Linked DNA regions of Sporocytophaga myxococcoides. The protein of the gene in region 1 interacts with the protein of each later gene in a pairwise test. Links are inferred from orthologs where the notes say so. Each region holds a gene or a part of one and is shown on either strand. Other genes may lie near its edges.

Region 1 (11,957 bases):
AATATTAAAAGAACCAATTTACCTGTCATTTTTCGAGATGCTTTTAAGTTCCATGACAGCTTCTAATATTCGAGGTCCGGGTCTGGATTGTAAATCTTCTGTAATCTTAAAGATTGCTTTGTTCCTGTAACAATTCATCCTTCTCAATTCCGGATATAGGCTAAAAAAATCCTTTTCATAATCTTTAAACCCACAAAACATGAAATCTGGATTTTTTGCTAAAAGATATTCTCGGCTCACTTCCGGAGAAGTTTTCTTAAATGAAGAGTCGATAATATTATTAATCCCTGCAATTCTAAGTTTGTCAGTCATAATAGAATGATATCCATGAACATATATTGGAGAGTTCCAAATGATATTAATTGCAGAAGGTTTTTGTGCGACATTTTGATTTAACAAACTATCCTTAATCTTGACAAGTGAATCAACAAGTAAATTAGCTTTTACTTGTGTACCACAAATTTTACCAACATTTCTGATCCCTTGAAGTACCTCATCGACTGTTTTAAAATTCTGAACATAAACTGGTATTCCCAAAGCTTCTATCCTTTTTATATCATCTTCTGAATTTATTCCTTCCAGGGTAAAAACCAAATCAGGACGTAGCTTCATCACTCCTTCCAAGTCAAGGGGATAATTGTTTACTACAGGTAACTTTTCAATAAATAAAGGGAAATTACAGTTTTGTGTTCTTCCAACTAATTTTTCAGGACAAATACTTGCAAGAATTTCAGTAGAAGAAGGGCAAAGACCGAGAACGCGATTAACTTTTTCTGGTAAATGTAATTCGCTCCCCGAAGCATTAAGAAATTTATTAGAGTTTACTTCCCTGTCTCTATGGGTTTTACATCCTGAGAGTACAGATAACGTAAAAATCATCAATAGCAAATAAAGCTTTTTCAACCTCTATATCGTTCTTTTTTTTGTAAATTTAGCCTTTCTTAAAAATTCACCCTAGAAAAAGAAACTATTTGTTTTATGATGGTTGTGACCGGAGCAGCAGGATTTATAGGTAGCTGCCTTATCAGTAAATTAAATGCTGAAAACTTCAATTATATTATTGCTGTGGATGATTTCAGCAATGAAGAAAAAAATAAAAACCTGGAGGGAAAAAAGATACAGGAAAAAGTTCATAGAGATGATTTTTTCAACTGGCTTGATAAAAACTATGAACATGTAGAATTCATCTTCCATATTGGCGCTCGAACTGATACGACTGAATTTAACAAAGCAATATTTGATAAACTCAATGTTGAATATTCTCAAAAAATATGGAAAGCATGTGTTAACTACCAAATTCCACTAGTGTACGCCTCTTCTGGTGCTACATATGGACTAGGAGAACTTGGATATGAAGATAACGAAGCGGTAATTCCGAAACTTAAGCCATTAAATCCCTATGGTGATTCTAAAAATGATTTTGACATCTGGGCACTGAATCAACCTAAAAAACCCTTTTTCTGGGCAGGCCTTAAATTCTTCAATGTATATGGACCAAACGAATATCACAAAGGCAGAATGGCAAGTGTTATATTTCATGCCTTCAATCAAATTAGCGGAAGTGGCAAGATGAAACTTTTCAGATCTCACAATCCTGAATTTAAGGATGGTGAACAAATGAGGGATTTTGTTTATGTTAAAGATGTGGTAGAAGTTATCATGTTCCTTATGAGAGACAGGAAACATTCTGGTATCTATAACCTTGGAAGCGGAAAGGCCAGAACTTTTCTTGATCTGACCAGAAATACCTTCAAGGCTATGGGCAAAAAAGAAGATATCAGTTTTATAGATACTCCGGCTGACATCCGTGACACTTATCAGTATTTTACTGAAGCAAAAATGGAGAAGTTAAAATCCGCAGGTTATTCCAAACCATTTCATACTCTTGAAGAAGGTGTGAATGATTATGTAAAGAATTACCTTATCGATAAAATATATTATTAAAATTTTCAATAACAGAAAACTTAATTTTGATGGATCCCAGAAGTCTTTTATACATTATTCTAGGCATACTTTCTTTTGATTTTATACTTGAACAGTTTTTTGATTATTTAAATCTTAAACATCAAAAAACTGATTTGCCTGAAGAATTAAAAGACATATATTCTGAAGAAGAATTTAAGAAAGCACAGGATTATTATAAAGCCAATGCCAATTTCAGTTTTTTATCCAGCACATTAAGTTTTCTTCTTATTATTATTGTTATTCTCACTGGCACCTTTGGATGGCTGGACAAACAATTAAGTTTCAAATTTCAGAATCCAACCACGTTAGCTTTAGTATTCTTTGGCATACTTTTCTTTGTTTCAGACATTATCAATATTCCTTTTTCATTGTATAAGACTTTTGTTATTGAAGAAAAGTTCGGATTCAACAAAACAACTATTAAGACATATGTTCTGGACAAATTAAAAGGATATCTAATTGGTGGTGTGCTGGGCGGTTTGCTGATATGGCTTTTTATTTTCATGGTTACCAGTATTGGCCCTGGTTTCTGGCTTTACTTCTGGATTATTTTATCTGTAGTGATGCTCATAATCAATATGTTTTATACCAGTATATTTGTTCCACTTTTCAACAAGCTTACTCCTCTTGAGGCTGGAGATCTCAGAAATTCCATTGAAGAATATAGCAAAACAAACAACTTCTCTTTAACCAATATCTTTGTCATTGATGGATCCAAAAGATCTTCAAAAGCAAATGCTTTTTTTTCCGGTATCGGACCAAAGAAAAAAGTGGTGCTTTATGACACGCTGATTAACAATCATTCTAAAGAAGAACTTGTTGCAGTATTAGCCCATGAAATCGGACATTTCAAGAAAAAACATATTATCACAGGACTAATCCTTGGAATCATACAAACAGGATTTATGCTTTTCCTTCTCTCCTACTTCATCTTTAATAAAAATTTATCAGAAGCTTTGGGGGCTGATCATTTGGCAATCCACATTAATTTAATTGCTTTCGGAATTTTATATACTCCGATATCACACATTACTGGTCTTTTAATGAATATTATTTCGAGGAAAAATGAATATGAAGCGGATCGTTTTGCTGCAGTTACATACAGCAGCATTGCGCTTCAGGAAGCACTAAAGAAACTGTCAAGTAAAAACCTCAGCAACCTGACTCCACATCCTGCTTATGTATTTATGCATTATTCTCATCCTCCTTTATTATATAGATTGAGAGCTCTAAAGCAAATTCAATAATTTCTTAACAAATGCGATTATTACTGTAGATTAATTTTCAGAGGTCATGAGATTTGCAAAAGTTGATTGCTTAAGGAGACATCATATTTAAAGGTAAGGGCTTTTTTAATCTCTTTTTTTAGAACAAACTACTTTGAAATTAATTATTGCATTTCAATCTCATCACAAAATAAAGCTCTATGAAATTAGCCAGAACTATACTTCTAATTTTACTGGGAATTTTGCTTTTAATATTTACAGGTGCATTATTCTTTCCTAAAACTTATTCAGTTCAAAGGAGTATCGTAATCAAACAACCTGCGGAAAAACTGTATAAAGAGATTTCGGATTATAACGATTTTAAAGATTGGAATCCCTGGTCTGAAAGAGATTCAACAATTAAGAAAATTGTAGAAGGGCAACCATCCCGTTCAGGTCATAAATATAGTTGGGAAGGTGAAAAAGCGGGTAAAGGTTACATGGTCATTACAGAGACTAACAAGCCTAACATGGTCCATTCAAAGTTAACAATGATAACACCTATAGAATCTGAATCTGAGGTATATTTTACTATTGAACCAGTTGAAGGCGGTACTAAAGTAACCTGGAAAAATGAAGGTAATCTGGACTATCCTTTGGGGAGATATTTTGGTTTTATGGTAAAAGATTTACTAGAAAAAGATTTTGATAAAGGTCTGAAGAATCTTAAGAAATATGCTGAGATGCATTAATGAATGCATCTTTCATATTAAAATGAGTTTTCAGATGGAATAAAACTATAGAAACCCAAGATACATAAATTCCTTTTCGGATTTTTTAATTTGATAAAGGTACCTGTAAGGATGTCCTTTATATGCATAAATTTCTCCTCCCCATAGCTGTTTAACTTATATTTGAATGAATATCTGAACCTGGCATTCCTCTATATATGTCATGTCATATCAGATTGATTACTTTATCCGTTTGTAAAGCAACTGACTCTGATTTACACGAGAATAGTATAAAAGCTTTAAATACTTTTAAAGCTCCTTCCAAAATAAAAGTTTAAACTGTAAAAATTATTCAAAAATGAATGACAATACAACTAAATATTTACTCGAATATGAGAATAATTTATGGCAACTTTGTTTCTATCAGATCTTTCTTTTTTGCATAAATTAACAAATCATTTATACCCTCTGAAATCTTCAGAATATCCGGCAATACAGCGTTCTCCAGAATCAGACTCACAGGAAGTCCAGGCATATTCAAGGCTCCAATTGTTAGGATCGGAGCCTTCAGATATTCAAAACATGATTTCTGAATTCGTCCCGCCAGGGCTTGAATAAATGAATTTTCAACCGGAGCTTCGCTTAATAACAAGCATTTTCCCGATCTTTTAACTGCCTTAAAAATCAAACCTTCATCCAAGGGATATAACGTCCTGAGGTCAATGATTTCAACTTTATCTTTAAAAAACTGAGCCGCTTCTTTTGCCCAATAAACTCCAAGACCATAAGTAATGATAGTAACACAATCTGGATTTTCAGTCTGCAATACCAGACTTGCCTTTCCCAGTGGAAGTATGTAGTCAGCCTCAGGCTCAACCATATATGCATCCTGAGTTCCGGGAATTTTACTTCTATAAAGTCCCTTATGCTCCAGCATAATAACCGGGTTTGGGTCTATAAATGCAGCTTTCATCAATCCCTTAATATCCGCAGCATTTGAGGGATAAACCACTTTAATACCTTTTATTGTCAACAGCATGGATTCTATACATCCTGAATGATATGGTCCTCCTCCTACACTTGTTCCTACTGGTATTCTTATCAAGGTTCTTACAGGAAATTTTCCATTGCTGAGATAACATGATTTTGACACTTCTGTAACCAGTTGATTCATTCCTGGAAATAAATAATCAGCGAATTGAATCTCCACAATCGGCTTAACGCCAATTGCAGAAAGACCTACTGTTGATCCTATTATAAATGCTTCCTGAATTGGAGTGTTAAAGACGCGATCACTACCAAATTTATTTTCAAGTGATGCTGCTTCACCAAACATGCCACCCAGTCTTTTTCCAACATCCTGACCATAATATATACAATCAGGGTTTCCTTCCATAATCTCTTCTACGGCGTGCAATGCGCTTTCAACCATAGAAACCTTGCCGCCATTCACTGGAGTACGATTACCTTTCTCAACAAGGGCTGTAGTGGGGGTAAAAACATTATCCAGAACAGTTATAGGATCCGGATCATCTGCTTTTTGTGCTTTCTCAAAACTATCCTGAACTTCATTCAATGCGTCCATATCCAATCGCCTCAGCTCATCATCAGAAACCCCCATCTCAATCAGTCGCCGTCTCAATTTAAATGCGGGATCATTCACCGCATGTCTTGCAAGATTATCATCGCTTCTGTATACTTCCATACGGACATTTGAATTGTGATGCCCAAGCAAAGGAACATTAGCATGCACAAGGATAGGGCATCTCTTAGAACGAACATAATTCAAAGCCTTAGCCATTCCTTCAAAAGACTCTTCAAAGTTACTTCCGTCTATACGTATTCGGTTGAGTCCTTTAAAACCGCCTGCAAAATCATAGGCATCCATTGCCCTGCTTTCTTCGCTGGTTACTGTAATTCCCCAGTTATTGTCCTGTACCAGAAACAAAATTGGTAATTGTTTTAAAGATGCAAACTGTAATGCCTCACTTACTTCTCCTTCTGTCATGCTATCATCTCCTAAAGAACACACCACAACAGGGGACTCATTTTCTGGTCCTTTTTTTAGCAAAGGAGATTGGATCTTCTCAAAGTATTGTATTCCCAAAGCAACACCTGTTGCTGGAATAGCCTGCATACCAGTGGCACTGCTTTGATGTGGGATTATTGGCTTGTCTTCTCTTTTGCTGCTTGGATGACAATAATAAGTTCTACCTGCAGAAAAGGGATCATCCTTTTTAGCAAGGAGCTGAAGCATCAATTCATGGGGAGTAAATCCCATGGATAGCATTAAACTATCGTCCCTGTAATATGGGGTAACAAAATCACAAGGTAATAACTGAAGTCCTGTAGCAATCTGGATAGCCTCATGTCCTCTGGAAGAAGCATAAATGTATCTGACGATTTCCCTTTCACGGTCATATAGCTGAGACATGTGAATTGAAAGCTGCATAAATTTATAAGCAGATAATAGCAATTGCTTCTTTTCCATAGATAGAGTAATATTAAAAGTTATAGAAGTTTTAAAACTTATAGCTCTTATATACTAGACTTCCAATCAGATAAATTTGTTGAAAGAAATATGCTTCCTATTTTAATTAAGAGTTGCCCGAAAACAAAAAACTCCGGATTACCGGAGTTTTAATGATGAATGAATTATAATATTTTAAATTCTATCCTTCGGTTAATTTGCCTGTTTTCATCTGAGGTATTTGGTAACAATGGAATTGTTTCTCCATAACCTTTATACTTCATTCTTGTAGCTTCTACACCAGACTTTACTAAATAATCAAAAACCGATTTTGCTCTATTTGTACTTAAGGTAAGATTGTCTTTATCAGCTCCTACATCGTCAGTATGTCCACCAAATTCTATATTAACTTTAGGATTTTGCTTTAAAAAAGTACTGATTTTATTCAGCTCTGTTTTTGATTTTTCCTCAAGCGCAAAAGAGCCTGAAGTGAAAAATATATTATTCAGAACGACAGCTGCACCTGTTTTCACAGGATCCAGATAAACATCCAAAGCAAGAGCGTCAAATACTTTCGGATTATTAAAGTCAAAATGTACACTTTTAAACATATAGCCAGGCTTGCTAACATGCAAGGCATACTCTGATCCTTCAGTTAATACAATAAGATAACCACCGTTAATGCTATCAGATTTTACCCATTGACTAACCTTTCCGTTTTTCAGATCAACAAGTTCTATTTTTGCACCCAGTGGCTTTTTAGTTACAGCATCAAATATTTTTCCTTTGGAATAAGTACTCTTGTGTTTTTCCTGAATTTGCTCTGGAACATCAAATTCATAAAGAAATGCTTTAGAAATACGCATATCCTTTTTTTCATAAACAGTATAAAATCCTTTTTTGCTATCACAGGTAATGAATATTGTTGCATCATTACTCGGACCATTAAGGGGATATCCCAGGTTTACAGGCTCAGACCAGGTAGAGTCTGTCATTTCAGATGAAAAGATGTCCAAACCTCCCATTCCTAAATGATAGGAGGATGAGAAATAAAGACTTTTACCATTGGCATGTATAAAAGGGGCGACTTCTCTTCCTGAGGTATTTACAGGTTTTCCAAGGTTTTTAGCAGGAGACCATTCACCATTTTCATCCATCTTTGTGAACCAGATATCTTCTTTTCCAAAACCTCCCCTTCTGAGAGATGAAAAATAAATTGTTTTGCCATCAGCAGATATTGTTGGTTCAGATTCCCAGGTAGGTGAATTGATATTTGCCCCAAGGTTCACTGGTTCACTCCAGGCTTCTCCATTTTTATAGGATATGTATAAATCGCAGGAACCGAAGCCATCCTGCTTATTACAAGATGTAAACACAAGTACTTTACCATCTCCAGACAAGGAAGCTGCACCTTCATTAAACCTTGTATTGATATTAGTTGAAATAGAGTAAGGATCTGACCACTCCCCATTTACTTTATCAGAGACCACGATATCCTCGTCATCATTCTGAGTAAGGCCATCTTTTTTGTAATAGATAATTGTCTGTTGATCGGCAGTAAGTACGGGATATCCATGAATATAAAACCTGTTGATCTTAGGACTCATCATAACAGGTTTAAACGGCAATGGATTCTGCTTAGCCTTAATTCCAAATTCAACCTTAGCCATGAGCTGGGTAGCTTCTTCAGTTATCTTTTTATCATTAGGTTTCAGCTCCAACATCATCTGAAAATACTTTTTAGCAGATTCATAATCCCCATCATTAAAGTAAAATTCAGCTGCAGTAAAGTATCCGAAATAAAATCTTTTATCATTTGGCAAAATAGCTGCTGCTTTATAAAAATGTTTTTTTCCTTCTTCTGAGTTTCCAAGTAGCTTAAATATGCCGCCAAGCTTATAATGAGCCTCAACAAAATTCGGATCTTTATCAAGAGAGGCTTGAAGAGCTCTTATAGCTTCGTTAAACTTACGCACACGAACCAGCTGTTCTGCTTCCTGAAAAAGACTAATGGCTTTTTTATTTGTCGAGCTGTAGTTTTGACCGAAAGTAGCAGATATAGAGAAAAATAGAAGAAACAGAAAAGAAAAGAAGATCTTTGATTTCATAGATTCATTAAGGAATGTTCATGAACTTGTGAATCTGTAACGAAATATTCCATTGAGGATTACTTTTTACATACTCAATAATAAGCGGAAGCACTTCATTTTGTTTGGACCATTCCGGTTGCAGATATAGCTTGCATTCAGGCTTTACCTGCCTGGCAAATTGCTCTGCCCAATCAAAATCAGACTTATTAAAAACGATAATTTTTAGTTCGTCCGTATTTTCAATAACAGACTGATGAGGAGCTTTAAACTTTTTAGGAGAAAGGCAAATCCAGTCCCAATTTCCGGAAAGTGGATATGCACCACTGGTTTCAATATGGGTTCTGAATTGAAATTTCTTTAATGACTCTGTTAGTTGTTCTAAGGGATAAATCAATGGTTCTCCCCCTGTGATTACAGCTACTCTTCCAGGATGAGCAGATCCTGCTTGAGCAATTTCTTCAACGGAATAAACCGGATGTCCTTTTATTTCCCAGGATTCTTTTACATCACACCAGTGACATCCTACATCACATCCTGCAAGCCTGATAAAATATGCAGCATGTCCCTGGAAAAAGCCTTCTCCCTGAATTGTATAAAAAGATTCCATTACCGGAAGAATGGAACCTGAATGTTCTAATATCTTATTAAGATCTTGTTTGATAGACATCACCCTTTGCCGAAGCAAGTGTATTTAATAAAAGAGAAGCAATAGTCATTGGACCTACCCCGCCAGGAACCGGAGTTATATAGCTGCATTTAGGAGCAACTGCTTCAAAGTCCACATCTCCTTTTATGGCATAACCTGCCTTTTTAGAAGCATCAGGCACCCTGGTAGTCCCGACATCGATAATCACAGCACCATCCTTTACCATATCTGCTTTGATCAATCCAGGTATACCCACTGCAACAATAATGATATCGGCCTGACGAGTATATGAAGCAAGATCCACTGTATTTTTGTGGCATAATGTAACTGTCGCATTTCCCGGCTCACTGTCTCTTGCCATAAGGATACTCATTGGAGAGCCCACAATATTACTTCTTCCTACCACAACACAATGTTTCCCTTTAGTATTGATTCCATAACGTTTTAAAAGCATCATGATACCATTGGGTGTTGCAGAAATATGAGCAGGTAGCCCTTTATTCATCCTACCGATATTTACAGGGTGAAACCCATCGACATCCTTTTCCGGACGAATTCTTTCAGTTACCTTCTCTACTGAAATATGCTTTGGCAATGGAAGCTGTACAATTAATCCGTCAATTTCAGTATCATTATTTATTTCTTCAATTTTAGCAAGAAGCGTTTCTTCCGAAACACTGGATTCGTATGTAATAAGAGTGGATCTGAAACCTACCTCTTCACAGCTTTTAACCTTGCCACCAACATAAGTATGACTTGCCCCATCATCCCCCACTAGTATCGCCGCCAGATGCGGAATTTTACCTCCGTTATTTTTTATATTTTCTACAGCTACTGCTATTTCCTGTTTTATTTCAAGCGAAACTTTTTTTCCGTCGATCAGTTGGGTAGTCATTTTTAATTCACTCATTGGTATTCGAAACAAATAATATTAGTCAATTTTAAGGACAGCCATAAATGCCTCCTGAGGTATCTCCACATTACCCACCTGTCTCATTCTCTTCTTACCTTTTTTCTGTTTTTCGAGAAGCTTTCTCTTACGGGAAATATCACCACCGTAACATTTCGCCAAAACGTCTTTTCTTAATGCTTTTACCGTTTCTCTGGAGATGATTTTAGCACCTATTGCAGCCTGAATCGCGATCTCAAATTGCTGTCTTGGAAGTAACTCTTTTAATTTTTCGCAAAGTTTTTTACCCCATTCATATGCCTTATCTCTGTGAACAATAGCAGAAAGAGCATCTACTTTATCACCATTCAGAAGAATATCAAGTTTCACCATGTTGGATTCCCTGTATCCTATTAATTCATAGTCAAGTGAAGCATATCCTTTTGAAATGGTTTTCAATTTATCGAAGAAATCAAATACCATTTCAGAGAGTGGCATTTCAAAAATCATTTCTACTCTGTCAGTTGTCAGATAAACCTGATTTCTTAATACTCCTCTTTTTTCCATACAAAGAGTCATAATTGCCCCAATGTATTCGGACTTTGTTATAATCTGAGCTTTGATAAAAGGTTCCTCAATGCGATCCAACTTAGATGGATCAAGCATTTCAGAAGGTGCATTTACAACATGCATTTCTCCTTTATTATCGAATGCATGAAATGACACGGAAGGAACAGTAGTTATTACAGTCTGGTCAAATTCTCTTTCAAGACGTTCCTGAATGATTTCCATGTGCAGCATTCCAAGAAAACCACAACGGAAGCCAAATCCAAGAGCTGCCGAAGTTTCAGGTTCCCAAACAAGGGATGCATCATTCAGTTGAAGTTTCTCAATAGCCTCTCTTAAATCCTCATAATCACTGGTTTCAACTGGATACACTCCGGCAAAAACCATTGGTTTTACATCTTCAAAACCAACAATGGCTTCTTTTGTAGGATTATCAAAGCTTGTAATTGTATCTCCTACCTTTACCTCTTTCGCACTTTTGATACCTGAAATAAGATATCCAACATCACCTGCCTCAATTACAGTACGTGGTTCTTTTTCAAGTTTTAAAATACCGATTTCATCAGCATGATAAACGGTATCTGTGGCAACGAATTTTACTTTATCTCCTTTTTTGATTGTTCCGTTTAAAACTCTGAATATTACTTCGATACCTCTGAACGAATTATAAACTGAATCAAAAATCAGGGCTTGTAAAGGAGCTGTTTTATCTCCTTTGGGAGCTGGAATTCTTTCAACAATTGCTTCAAGTACTTTATCTACTCCGGTTCCGTCTTTACCACTGGCAGGAATAATTGATTCCCTTGAACATCCCACAAGATCTACCATCTGATCCTTTACCTCTTCAGGCATAGCGCCAGGAAGGTCTATTTTATTTAATACAGGAATTATTTCAAGATCGTGCTCCAAGGCAAGGTATAAATTTGAAATAGTCTGAGCCTGAATACCCTGAGAGGCGTCAACTAAAAGTAAAACACCTTCACAGGCAGCTATAGACCTGGAAACCTCATAAGAAAAGTCAACGTGCCCGGGTGTATCTATCAGATTAAGCACATAGGTTTTTCCTTTGTACACGTAGTTCATCTGAATAGCATGACTCTTAATTGTAATTCCTCTTTCTCTCTCAAGATCCATATTATCAAGGACCTGCGCCTGCATTTCTCTTTTAGTTACGGTATTTGTGAATTCTAAAAGACGATCGGCCAGGGTACTTTTTCCGTGATCAATATGGGCTATGATGCAAAAGTTTCTAATATTTTCCATTTCAGTAAATCAGCTACAAAGTTATGAATTCTGGATACTAAAAAAATAATACCCCGTTTAATATTTATCTAATTGTTTTAATAAGTTTTAATATTTAAAATTGTCTTTTTCGTATATGTAAGGAGGAATCG
Region 2 (11,817 bases), on another replicon or contig:
TGAATATTTATAGATAGTTCGTCATTGCCTTGGTGCGACCCCTACAGGGTCGTATGTTATTTGTCTGCTCTTATCTATAAACATGTGACCTCTTCGAGGTCATGACTTTTCTTAGCCTTGATTTTACCGTATTAATAGAAATCTTGCCTGTCCCTCGGCCATGCTCAACTTAAAGGATCTTTATTTTGTTAAGCTGCCCCTCTTCAGAAAGAGGACTTTAATATTTAATGGTCTTTAGCTTATTACGTTTTGATTCCATAAAGTTTATTTCCTTTAAATTCAGTATGTTAATTATTTTAAAAATTTTTGCTTCACGTTTATGGAATTTTTCCAGCCTCTGCATCTATAGAGAAATTTAACTTTTAAGGATAAACTCTATGAACCCAAAGTATCTAAAATTAATACCGCTATTCAGCCTTATTGCCGGATTAGGTTTTACTGGTTATGCCATTGGATCTTCATTAAACAAGCCTCTTAATTTTAACGGATGGATGGAGCGTTTAATGCAAAGGATAGAAACTTTTAACTCCAGTCATCCGGAAGAAAGAGTGTATTTACATATTGATAAGCCTTTCTATAAACCGGGAGAAAGTATCTGGTTTAAAGGATATGTTCGAAGAGGCGCTGATATGACTGCCAGCAATGTCAGTGATATTTTACATGTAGAATTGATCAATCCTAAAGGTAGTATAGAAAAGCATCTGGAGCTTATCTGCAAAAACGGTAGTGTGCTGGGAGACTTTCAATTAGGAGAAAATGCAGCAGGTGGCATTTATAAAATAAAGGCCTATACAAACTGGCAAAAGAATGAAACAGAGGCTTTGTTGTTTGAAAAGGAGCTCACGGTGCAGAATGTAATCCTTCCATCTGTGCTTTTAAAACTCGACTATGATAAAAAAGCATTTGGCCCCGGAGACCTTGTGAGTGTTACAGCGGAAATAAAATCTTTAAACAATACTCCTGTGGCACTGAAAGATTTGAAGTACGTTGTGCAGATCGACGGTAAAAATTTTTTAGAAGCCAAAGGCAGGACAGATGAAGAAGGTGTACTAACTCTTTCTTTCAGGCTGCCGAAAGACCTCACCAGCAATGATGGATTGCTGAATATCCTTCTGGAACACGAGGGTAAAACAGAATCTATTTCCAGATCCATTCCGATTGAGTTAAATACGATCGACCTTAGTTTCTATCCTGAGGGAGGAGACATGCTTACAGGGTTCAATTCAAAAATTGCATTCAAAGGGCTTAATAGTTTTCAGAAGCCTGCTGATGTGGAAGGGTATGTAATTGATACTAAAGGAAGAAAGATTGCATCCTTCAGCAGCTTTCATCAGGGCATGGGAGCCTTTTATCTGAAGCCTGAAGAAGGGGAAGTTTACACAGCGCATATTACTAAACCTTCAGGGATCAAAACAACTTATCAGTTGCCTGAAGCTGCACACAGGGGATATGCTTTAAGTATATCTGAAAATATAAAGGATAGGATCACTCTGGAATTATCATCTACTGAGAAGGAGGTGTTGACAGTTATCGGTACTATCCGGGATAAAGTAGTGTACAATGGGAAATCCAACGGTGCTGCTGTTTGCAAGCTGCCTGTTGCTACAAATGATTTTCCGATGGGAGTCATTCGTTTTACTTTGTTTGATAGTAAGGGATTTGAAAGAGCAGAGAGACTGGCATTTGTGAACAGAGACAAGCAACTGAAAATTTCTCTTACAACCGATAAAGAAAAATACCTTCCACGAGAAAAGGTTAAGTTGAATGTTAAAGTGACAGATGAAAGAGGAATCGCTATGCCGGGCAACTTTTCTGTCTCTGTGGTAGATGAAAAATTACTTTCTTTTGCTGATGATTGTTCAGGTAATTTGCTTTCAAGATTATTCCTTGAAGCAGACATCAAAGGCAAAGTAGAAGAACCTGCATTTTACTTTAACAATAAGGAAGCGAAGTCAGAGCAGGCCCTGGACTATCTGATGCTTACTTCTGGTTACAGAAGATTTACCTGGAAACAAATTGTAAGCAACGAACTTCCTGAGATAAATTTCCAGGCTGAAAAAGCAATACTTGCAGGAAACATTGTTGATGCCTATACCGGAACAGCATTGGCCAATGCTACTATTGAAATACAAGGGAAATCGATCCGTACAACTTCAGATAGCAGCGGAAGGTTTATACTTCCTTTTGTTGATTTGAGTGAAATAGTTACTCTGAAGGTTAACGCCAATAACTATGCACCATTTGTAATGCAGGTAAGCCAGTATAGTGATCAAATTCGCTGTCATCTTTATAATGGTCGTCAGCTTTATTATAATCAAGTACCAGCCGCAGCAGGTAATTTAGAGATACGGAAGGCTGAGCGTCCGAGAAGAGTAAAGGGTGTAGCAGATGATTTCGTGGAGAAAGAAATTGTTAGGGCAGAAGAAATGCAAATGGAGGAGAAGGTAGTAATGGCAGATATGGATTTAGTTGGAAATGCTATTCAGGAGGAAATTTTGGAGGGCGCATTGAATGAGATACAAGAGGTGGCTGTTGAATTTGCAGAAGATATTTTTAATAATGGAAATTTTGATGCAATGAAGAAAAGAGCAATGCCTCAGCCACTGCCTTTGGTAGCGAAGTATTACAGAGCAAGACAATTTCCCGCTGTTGTTTATCAAAACCAGTCAATACCGGAAATAAGAACGGACTTCAGAAGTACCATCTACTGGAACGGAATGGTAGAAACAGACAGAAATGGTAAAGCAACAGTAGAATTCTTCAACAGTGATGAGGTAAGTTCTTATAGAATTACACTGGAAGGAATTTCTGATGATGGTACATCAGGTAGAGGTGAGCAGCTATATTACACCCAAATGCCATTCAGCATGACTACCAAATGCCCTGCAGATCTGATAAGTGGTGATAAGGTAAATATTCCTGTGACTCTGAAGAATAATACCATGGCAAATCTTAAAGGTTTATTAAAGGTAGAGGTGCCTTCAAACTTAAAATTAAATACCGGACTTAACTCAGATGTTACTATTGCTGCCAATACAGCAAAGACGATAGAACTGGAGTTTGAAGTACTTTCTAATACAGGGAAAGATAAACTCATCATAGCCTTTGCTGGCAATGGATTTAAAGATGCTTTCGAGCAGGAAATCAATGTTCATTCTAAAGGTTTTCCAATGACCATCTCTTTATCGGGAAAAGAAACAGAGAAAGAATTTAATGTGGCAGTGAAGCACATGATTCCTGGATCAATGAAAGCACAGCTGGTTGCTTATCCATCCTTGATGACAGACTTGCTCAAAGGAATTGAATCCATCATCAGAGAGCCTTACGGATGTTTTGAACAAACATCTACAAGCAACTATCCTAATCTTTTGATAAAAAGATATCTGATGGAAATGAATCAGGGTTCTGAAGCAAGTGTTAAAAGATTGAAAGCGCCGGCAAATCTGGAAGCTAACCTTGAGAAAGGATATGCCAAACTTATTTCTTACGAAACACAGGAAAAAGGATATGAGTGGTTTGGAAGTACACCTGCTCATGAAGCACTTACTGCTTATGGATTGATGCAGTTTAATGATATGAAACAGGTGTATAATAAAGTGGATCAGGTTATGATTGACAGAACAGCCAATTGGTTGATGAGCAGAAGAGATGGCAAAGGAGGGTTTAAGAAAAGTGCTCAGGCACTGGATCAGTTTGGAAGAGCTACTGATGATATCACCAATGCCTATATCGTGTATGCTTTATCTGAAGCAGGTTATAAGGATATCATGAAAGAAGCGGACCATGCATATGATATCGCATTGAAATCTAAAGACGCATACCAACTTGCTTTAGCTGCCAATACAATGTTTAACCTGAATGAAGTTAAGAAAGCTGAAAGAGCTATAGCTCTGTTGGAAGCATTGCAATTGAAGGATGGAAGCTGGCCTGGCTCAATTCACTCTATCACTTGTTCTACCGGACAATCATTATTTGTGGAAACAACCTCTCTTGCAGTAATGGCTTTGTTGAAAGAAGGGAAGAAAAAAGAAAAGTTAATACTGGATGGTGTGAAATACATTGTAAGTGCAAGATCTGCGCACGGAGGATTTGCTTCTACCCAGGGAACTGTGCTTGCTTTGAAAGCGCTTACTGCATATAGTATTCATGCAAAGAAAACTTCTGAAGACGGAACCATTATAGTTTACATAGATGGAAAGAATATAGGAACAAAAGAATACAAAGCCGGAGACTGTGGCGAGATCAGTATTGATGGATTGGAATCTTATCTGAAGGAAGGTAACCATGAGATAAAAGTGAAATATATTGGTGTGAAAGAGCCGCTACCATTTACATTAGGTATCAATTACAGCACTACATTGCCTCCTTCAAGCAAAGAGTGCAAAGTTGATTTGGATGTCAAACTGATCAATAAAAATGTACGTGTCGGGGAGACAAGCAGACTTACGTCTGTCATCTCCAACAAAACAACAGAAGGACTTCCCATGACGATGAGTATTGTAGGAATTCCATCCGGAATGTCGGCACAGCCCTGGCAGTTGAAAGAGTTGCTGGTGAAGAAACAGGTAGACTTCTATGAAATCAGAGGCAATTTTGTATGCCTCTATTTCAGACAAATGGCTCCTAAAGAAGTCAAGACCATTCATCTCGATTTGAAGGCAGAGATCCCGGGAGCGTATGAATCTCCAGCAGCAAGTACTTACCTGTATTATACCAATGAATTTAAGAGTTGGGAAGAGCCTGTAAAGGTTACTATTGAAAAGTAGTTTTTGTAAAACAGAAATTTAATGGGAGGGAGGCCTCCCATTTTTTTGTTTAAGCTGGATCTTTTGAATGTAATTCGAGCTTTTACCCTGAAATTTTGACCTCAGAGCTCCAATATTCGAGTTTTTACACCAAAATTTTGACCTCAGAGCTCCGACATTCGAGCTTTTACCCTGAAATTTTGACTTCTAAGCTCCAATATTCGAGTTTTTACCCCAAAATTATGACCTCAAAGCTCCGCCATTTGAGCTTTTACCTCGAAATTATGACCTTAAAGCTCCGGCATTTGAGCTTTTACCTTGAATTATGACTTTAATGCTCGGATGATTGAGCTTTTACTTCGAAAATATGATCAACAGCTCTGTTTGCAGATTTCTAAATCTCCCAAAGTAGCGTTATTTTTACCCCATCACTTACTAAATATAGAGACTAATGAACATAGATTGGAAAACAGCAAAAGAATACGAAGATATTACTTACAAGAAATCCGGTGGAGTGGCGCGTATTGCCTTTAACAGACCTAATGTAAGAAATGCCTTCAGACCTAAAACAACTTCAGAATTGTATGATGCTTTCTATGATGCTTATGAAGATGCTTCTATAGGGGTTGTGCTATTGTCTGCTGAAGGCCCATCTACCAAAGATGGTGTATACTCATTTTGCAGTGGTGGGGATCAGAAAGTAAGAGGAGATAAAGGATATGTAGGCGAAGACGGTCGTCATAGGCTAAATATTCTTGAGGTACAAAGACTTATTCGTTTCATGCCGAAAGTGGTAATCGCAGTTGTCCCTGGTTGGGCAGTGGGTGGAGGACATAGTCTTCACGTTGTTTGTGACCTTACTTTGGCCAGTAAGGAACATGCGATCTTCAAACAAACAGATGCCGATGTAACAAGCTTTGATGGAGGTTACGGATCTGCATACCTTGCTAAGATGGTCGGACAGAAGAAAGCCAGAGAAATCTTTTTCCTGGGACGCAACTACAGTGCTCAGGAAGCCTTTGATATGGGAATGGTGAATGCTGTAATCCCTCATGCTGAATTAGAGACTACTGCGTATCAGTGGGCACAAGAGATTCTTGAAAAATCTCCGACTTCTATAAAGATGTTAAAGTTTGCCATGAACCTGACAGATGACGGCATGGTGGGTCAACAGATATTCGCTGGAGAAGCGACACGTTTAGCCTACATGACAGATGAAGCCAAAGAAGGACGTAATGCCTTTCTTGAGAAACGTAAGCCTGATTTTGATAAGAAGGGATACGGGCCTTGTTAGATATTAGTGAGCAAAATTTATGTTACAGAATATCCGGCAGGCAATTCAGGTTTGCCGGATATTTATAACCTTAATTAAACATAGTTCTTATCCTGTTTATAGTTCAGGAAGAATTTTATTTTTAATGATGTCATATCTTTCTAGAAGTAATTGTTATTCGTCATTTTTTATTTTTTTCTGAATTTGTTTCTACTGTTCAAATGCAAGAAGGGTCAGGTTATGAAAGGATTGTAAGTTATAAGTACGTTTTTATTATTCGCTTTTTTATGATTTGTTATAACATGTTTAGTTGATTCTTTGATTTCTCTTGAATTCATTTGTAATTTTACATTGGCTTGTTCTTAAGATTTTTTGTTGTTTTTTTAGAGTAATGGCTTGATTTATATTGTACTAAACTTTTTTACACAGTTTTTATGAAATACCTTGTTTTTCTATTTTTTTTAGTCATGTTATCATTTGAGGCTTTTGGGCAGGCAGATAGTCTTGAAAATCAGAATAAATATGCGAAAATATCCGGCTTTCATTCGGATTCAATTAATGTTGATTTTTATAAGCCTTTTAGTTTGAGACTTAATACAATCCTGGATCGCTCTGCCGGTGTTCGTGTGAGGCAGCAAGGTGGTGTAGGTTCTAATTATTCCTACCAGCTTGATGGTATTTCAGGAAATAGAATTACTTTTTTTGTCGATGGAATCCCTGCAGAATATCTTGGTCCTGGTTATGATATTAGTAATCTTTTGTCACCCCTTGTAAGTAAAATAGATGTTTATAAAGGGGTTACCCCTGTAGAAATGGGGGCTGATGCTATTGGAGGAGCTATCAATATTATAACCACTCAATCTGATAAAAACTATTTTAACGCTTCCTATTCTTATGGTTCGTTGAATACTCATCAAGCTCATTTTCAAGGCCAGTGGATAGATCCTAATTCACGATTTACGGTAAGAGCATCGTCATATTTTACTCACTCAGATAACAATTATGATGTGTGGGGGCCGGGAATATATTACAATGATCCACAAACTTCTTATCCTCAAAATTATACTAAAAACAATCCGGGTAAACACTTTAATGATGACATCAGTCTGGGGCATGCAAAAATAGATTTTGGTTTTACCAAAAGAAGCTATGCAGATCAGCTTTTGTTTAGTGTAGCCTTTTCTAATCTGGAGAAAGGCATACAAACAAATGATTATTCCTATCCGGTTTATGGCAAGGTGAGGTCTAAACAACAATTTATGATGCCTTCATTGGTGTATAAAAAAGAGAATTTGTTTACAAGGAGGCTCTCCTTAGACTTTTTTTCTGGATACTCTATGAGAGAAAATATTCTTGTAGATACATCAAGGAACAGATATAATTGGAAAGGTGAAGTTGTTGGTAAGAGTGTAACCCCCGGAGAGATGGTAGGAGGTGGAACTTTCCAAACCAGAAAAGAAAATTTTCTGGTTACAAGATTTAATCCGGTTTACGTCATCAATGAGAATCACAAAATATCTTTTAATTATTTGAGACAAAAGGGAAAGTCAGAAGCAGAAGAACTTTTTTCGTCAATTCCATATGGATCAAAGGGGATTCGATCGACAAAGGACTTCTTTGGCTTGTCCTATGTCAGTTATTGGTTTAAAAATCATTTGAGTACCAATCTTTTTGCCAAATATCATTATTTAAAAGCTACTATGCCAAAAGCTTTTCCTTGGTCTCCTAGATCTTCTGGCGAAATAAGCTATAGCATCGGCAATCTGGGGTTTGGATTAGCAACTTCATTTCAGGCGCTGAACTGGGCTTCAGTTAAGGTATCTATAGAAAAAGGAGCTCGTATGCCTGAAGCTTATGAAGCAATAAGTGATGGGTGGACGGTATGGGGTAATACATACCTTAAACCAGAAAAAAGTATAAATATCAATGCCGGAGTTACACTAAATAATATTAAGTATGTAGGGGGGCATGGTATAAGTATAAATGTAAATGCATTTTATAGGAATATACAAGATCAGATTCATCTATTACCATATAGAAATGGAATTGGCATATATGATAATTATGGCGAAATCCTTGGGAAAGGTATTGAATCTGAGTTGCAGTATAACTTAAGCAACGTTTTTACTCTTAAAATGAATACAACATATTTTAAGACGATAGATAATCCGCTGCCATATATTACGTATAAAGATCACATCCCAAATCAGCCTTATTTTATATTAAACGGTACGCTGCAGGCAAGTTTCAATAATGTAGGATTGAAGGGGTCAAAGTTGCAGACTTATTTACTTTGGGGGTATATAAATAAATTTAATTTATACTGGGTAAGTCCTGGGCGGCCAAATGGAAATATGATTATACCTGCTCAACATATGGTGGATTATGGGGTAGCATATTCTTTCTCTGAAAGAGTAAAATTAGCTTTCGACGTTTCTAATGTTTTACATCAGCAAGTGTTTGATTTTTACGCTATGCAAAGACCTGGCAGAGTACTTTATTTAAAATTGAGCTATAACTTGTAAAAAATAATAATTTTTTGAAAACGCAAGGAATGTCAATTGCTATGCTTGCACAGAATATACTATGAAGGAATCCATTTTCTGATGATCTAATTATCAGAAAATGGATTTTTAGTTATAAGAAGATCTATTGTTTAGAAATAGGATAAGTTTGCTGTGATTGAACATTTTGTGACGCCATGCATGGCGTCTCAAAATTTTTTAAATTAACTTTTAAACAGTAAATTCTTCAACTTTTCGTGTAATCTGTAATCTTTCATATACAGCAACGTTTCCCATCAGTAAAAGCATACCATAGAATGTATCTTCAACTGGAATGGTAAGCATACGAATTCCTAAGTTCTCACTGTTATCATACCATACTATCGGATGCTCAGGGCCGGTCCCGGTGAGTATGCCATTTACTATAAAAAACGGAATGAGTAGAAAAGCGAAAGCCAGATAAAAGGAAGCTGTCCAGTCTGTTTTATATATAAATACCACAAGTAGTAGAAAAAATGCCAGGCCAAAAAATGTTACACTTGTGTAAATCTTATCATAGTGAATACCGCCTGTGATAATTAAAACAAGTATCAATATGCCTGTGATCTCCCGATACGGAAGATTAGGTGAAGGAAAAAATATTCTGAAGCAATGATAGCTGTAAACACTGGCAAAAGGGATGCAGATAAAAAACAATATTTCCTCAATAGGTAAGTTCATAACATAATATCCCGTGAGGTAAGTTGGATTAAATCCCCACACTCCAAGGTGCGTATAATACATGTCCCAAAGAATGAAAAGACTGCTCACCACTATATTAGCTCCAAAGAAATAGTGCCACTTTTTGTAGAACTGGAGCTTGGGATGAAAACTGAAAAGAAAGGGGATGATTACAGATCCCAGGTTGATTAATAAATAGGTGTATTTAGTTAGCATGCTGTTTTGCTTCTTTAAAATATTTTATTGGTACCCAAAGCATACCAAAACATTCTCCATCTTCTTTGTCCAGATGTTTGTGATGTACTTTGTGTGCTTTACGTATTGCTCTTAGATATGTGAAATTTGACTTTTTTAGCCACTTTATTCTTTGGTGGATAAATATGTCATGTATAATGAAATATGTAAGTCCATAAAGAGTAATGCCTGTAGCAATCCAGAAGTATATGGATAGTTCTTTAAAACCTATCAGGAAACAAATTATTGCCGGAGTAGCGAACAGCAAAAAGAAAAAATCGTTATGTTCTATAGCGTATCCTCCGGGACGATGATGGTCTTTATGAAATATCCAGAGAAAGCCATGCATGATATACTTATGGGCCATCCAGGCTACAGCCTCCATAGATGCAAAAGCAATGATTACAATGAGAATATTAAGATACATTTATAACTAGTTTAAATGTAGAATATACATTAAGGATTTTAGAACGATGTCGTTGGAAGCTTATCTGCTTTCTGTTTATTATTTTCTATTTTTGGTTGTAATAATGAAAGGCATATTTATAGCAAAGTTTAAACCACTCTGTGAATAACTCAGGTGTGCTATTCAGTTTGTTTTCGATTTCTTCCAGTGAAAGATAGGTAAAATCCATCACCTCCTCCCGATCGGGATCAGGATCGATGTCTGAGCTACCCACATATACATGGTCAAGTTCATGTTCGATCAGTCCGTTTGTAAACTCAGCCCTATAAGTAAATTGAAATGCTTTTGTAAGATTTGTTTCTAAGCCCATTTCTTCCTTCAGTCTTCTTATGGCAGCCTGTAATGTACTCTCTCCAGGATAAGGATGGCTGCAGGCAGTGTTGGTCCATAATCCTCCGGAGTGGTATTTATTCTTTGCTCTCTGCTGTAGAAGCAGTTTTCCTTCCGAATTGAATAGGAAGACTGATATAGCCCTGTGAAGCAAACCTTTTTGATGAGCTTCAAGTTTGTCCATCATTCCTACTTCCTGGTCATGATTGTTTACCAGAATAATTTGATCCATGATTATAAAATGTTAAACTGACTGCGTATGTAACACTGAAACATTAACCCCAGCTTATTAATATTCGGTATTCGAATACGTTGTTGCAGAATAGTTTCAGCTGGTAAGGATTTTATTTTTCTGAATAAAGCCTTGTAGTAAATATAGGCAAGATATACTCCTGTTTTGGAATATGAAGGTAATAGTTTAATACCTATTAATGCATGGTTGAAATCCTCTTCAATTTCCTTTTCAATATTCATCTTTATGGTTTTGTCAAATGAATGCATATCTATGTCAGGAAAGTATGTACGACCAAGATGTGTATAATCAGTATGTATATCACGTAGGAAATTAATTTTCTGGAAGGCAGCTCCGAGGCTCATGGCGTAAGGTTTTAGCTGATTATAAAGGCTCGTGTTATTTTGTACAAACACGCGCAGGCACATCAATCCTACAACTTCTGCAGAACCTAAAATGTACAATTTGTAAGCGTCCTGCGTGTATTCTCTTTGTTCCAGATCCATTTCCATGCTTTTGAGGAATGTATCTATTAGTTCCCACTCAATGTTATATTCATGTACTACTTGTTGAAAGGAATTTAGTATAGGATTTAAACTAATCCTGTCCTCTATTGCCTTGACAGTATCTTTGCGAAAGGATGCCATAAGGTCTTTTTTGGGATATTCATGAAAAGAGTCTACAATTTCATCAGCAAATCGAACAAACCCATATATAGAGTAAATTGGTCTGTGTAAATCTTTACCTAAAAAACGAATGCCTAACGAGAAGCTTGTACTATAGCTCTGTGTTGTCAATTTACTGCACTTAGCAGATACATCATCGAAAAGCTGTTTCATATATTTATCCGTAATGATTTTAATAATTCTGCTGCTGCAACCTGACCTGATATGATTGAAGGTGGAACTCCCGGTCCGGGAACAGTAAGTTGCCCTGTATAAAAGAAGTTTTGAATATGTTTGTTTTTGATTTTTGGTTTTAGATTAGCTGTTTGCATCAATGTATTGGCTAATCCATAAGCGTTCCCTTTGTATGAGTTATAGTCAGATTTAAAATCCTCGACGCAATAGCTTCTCTTGTAGACTATATGTTCACGAACAGATACACCGGTAAATTTTTCAAGTCGGGTTAATAATTTCACAAAATAGGATTCCCTCTTTTCTTCATTATCTTCTATGTCTGGAGCTATTGGCATTAGTATGAAAAGATTCTCCATCTCCGGAGGTGCCACTTCAGGATCAGTTTTTGAAGGACAGCATACATAAAACAGTGGTTGATCAGGCCATTCCGGCTTTTCATAAATGGCCCTGGCA

Evidence for each region.
Region 2: the proteins of rfaD (region 1) and MYP_RS21840 interact in binary tests that used the Escherichia coli proteins (3 or more experiments, as listed by UniProt). The link is inferred for Sporocytophaga myxococcoides from one-to-one orthologs.

The regions. Positions count from the first base shown.
Region 1 is NZ_BBLT01000013.1:11,263-23,219, forward strand. The notes cover bases 1-2,961. They hold rfaD (ADP-glyceromanno-heptose 6-epimerase), read left to right. Parts: upstream 1-978; coding sequence 979-1,944; downstream 1,945-2,961. Other genes in these bases: MYP_RS22515 (FecCD family ABC transporter permease), read right to left, coding at 1-29; MYP_RS22520 (ABC transporter substrate-binding protein), read right to left, coding at 19-879; MYP_RS22530 (M48 family metallopeptidase), read left to right, coding at 1,974-2,961. Also shown: more of MYP_RS22530, read left to right, coding at 2,962-3,212; MYP_RS22535 (SRPBCC family protein), read left to right, coding at 3,392-3,922; MYP_RS22540 (alpha-ketoacid dehydrogenase subunit alpha/beta), read right to left, coding at 4,305-6,392; MYP_RS22545 (OmpA family protein), read right to left, coding at 6,557-8,479; MYP_RS22550 (7-carboxy-7-deazaguanine synthase QueE), read right to left, coding at 8,487-9,128; MYP_RS22555 (bifunctional 5,10-methylenetetrahydrofolate dehydrogenase/5,10-methenyltetrahydrofolate cyclohydrolase), read right to left, coding at 9,106-10,017; lepA (translation elongation factor 4), read right to left, coding at 10,039-11,826. UniProt on the Escherichia coli protein: Catalyzes the interconversion between ADP-D-glycero-beta-D-manno-heptose and ADP-L-glycero-beta-D-manno-heptose via an epimerization at carbon 6 of the heptose.
Region 2 is NZ_BBLT01000012.1:28,119-39,935, reverse strand. Bases 4,297-7,117 are described here. They hold MYP_RS21840 (1,4-dihydroxy-2-naphthoyl-CoA synthase), read left to right. Parts: upstream 4,297-5,196; coding sequence 5,197-6,039; downstream 6,040-7,117. Other genes in these bases: MYP_RS21835 (TonB-dependent receptor plug domain-containing protein), read left to right, coding at 6,486-7,117; MYP_RS21845 (MG2 domain-containing protein), read left to right, coding at 4,297-4,766. Outside these bases: more of MYP_RS21845, read left to right, coding at 378-4,296; more of MYP_RS21835, read left to right, coding at 7,118-8,543; MYP_RS21830 (lycopene cyclase domain-containing protein), read right to left, coding at 8,754-9,458; MYP_RS21825 (sterol desaturase family protein), read right to left, coding at 9,448-9,903; idi (isopentenyl-diphosphate Delta-isomerase), read right to left, coding at 9,989-10,504; MYP_RS21815 (phytoene/squalene synthase family protein), read right to left, coding at 10,507-11,343; MYP_RS21810 (phytoene desaturase family protein), read right to left, coding at 11,340-11,817. UniProt on the Escherichia coli protein: Converts o-succinylbenzoyl-CoA (OSB-CoA) to 1,4-dihydroxy-2-naphthoyl-CoA (DHNA-CoA).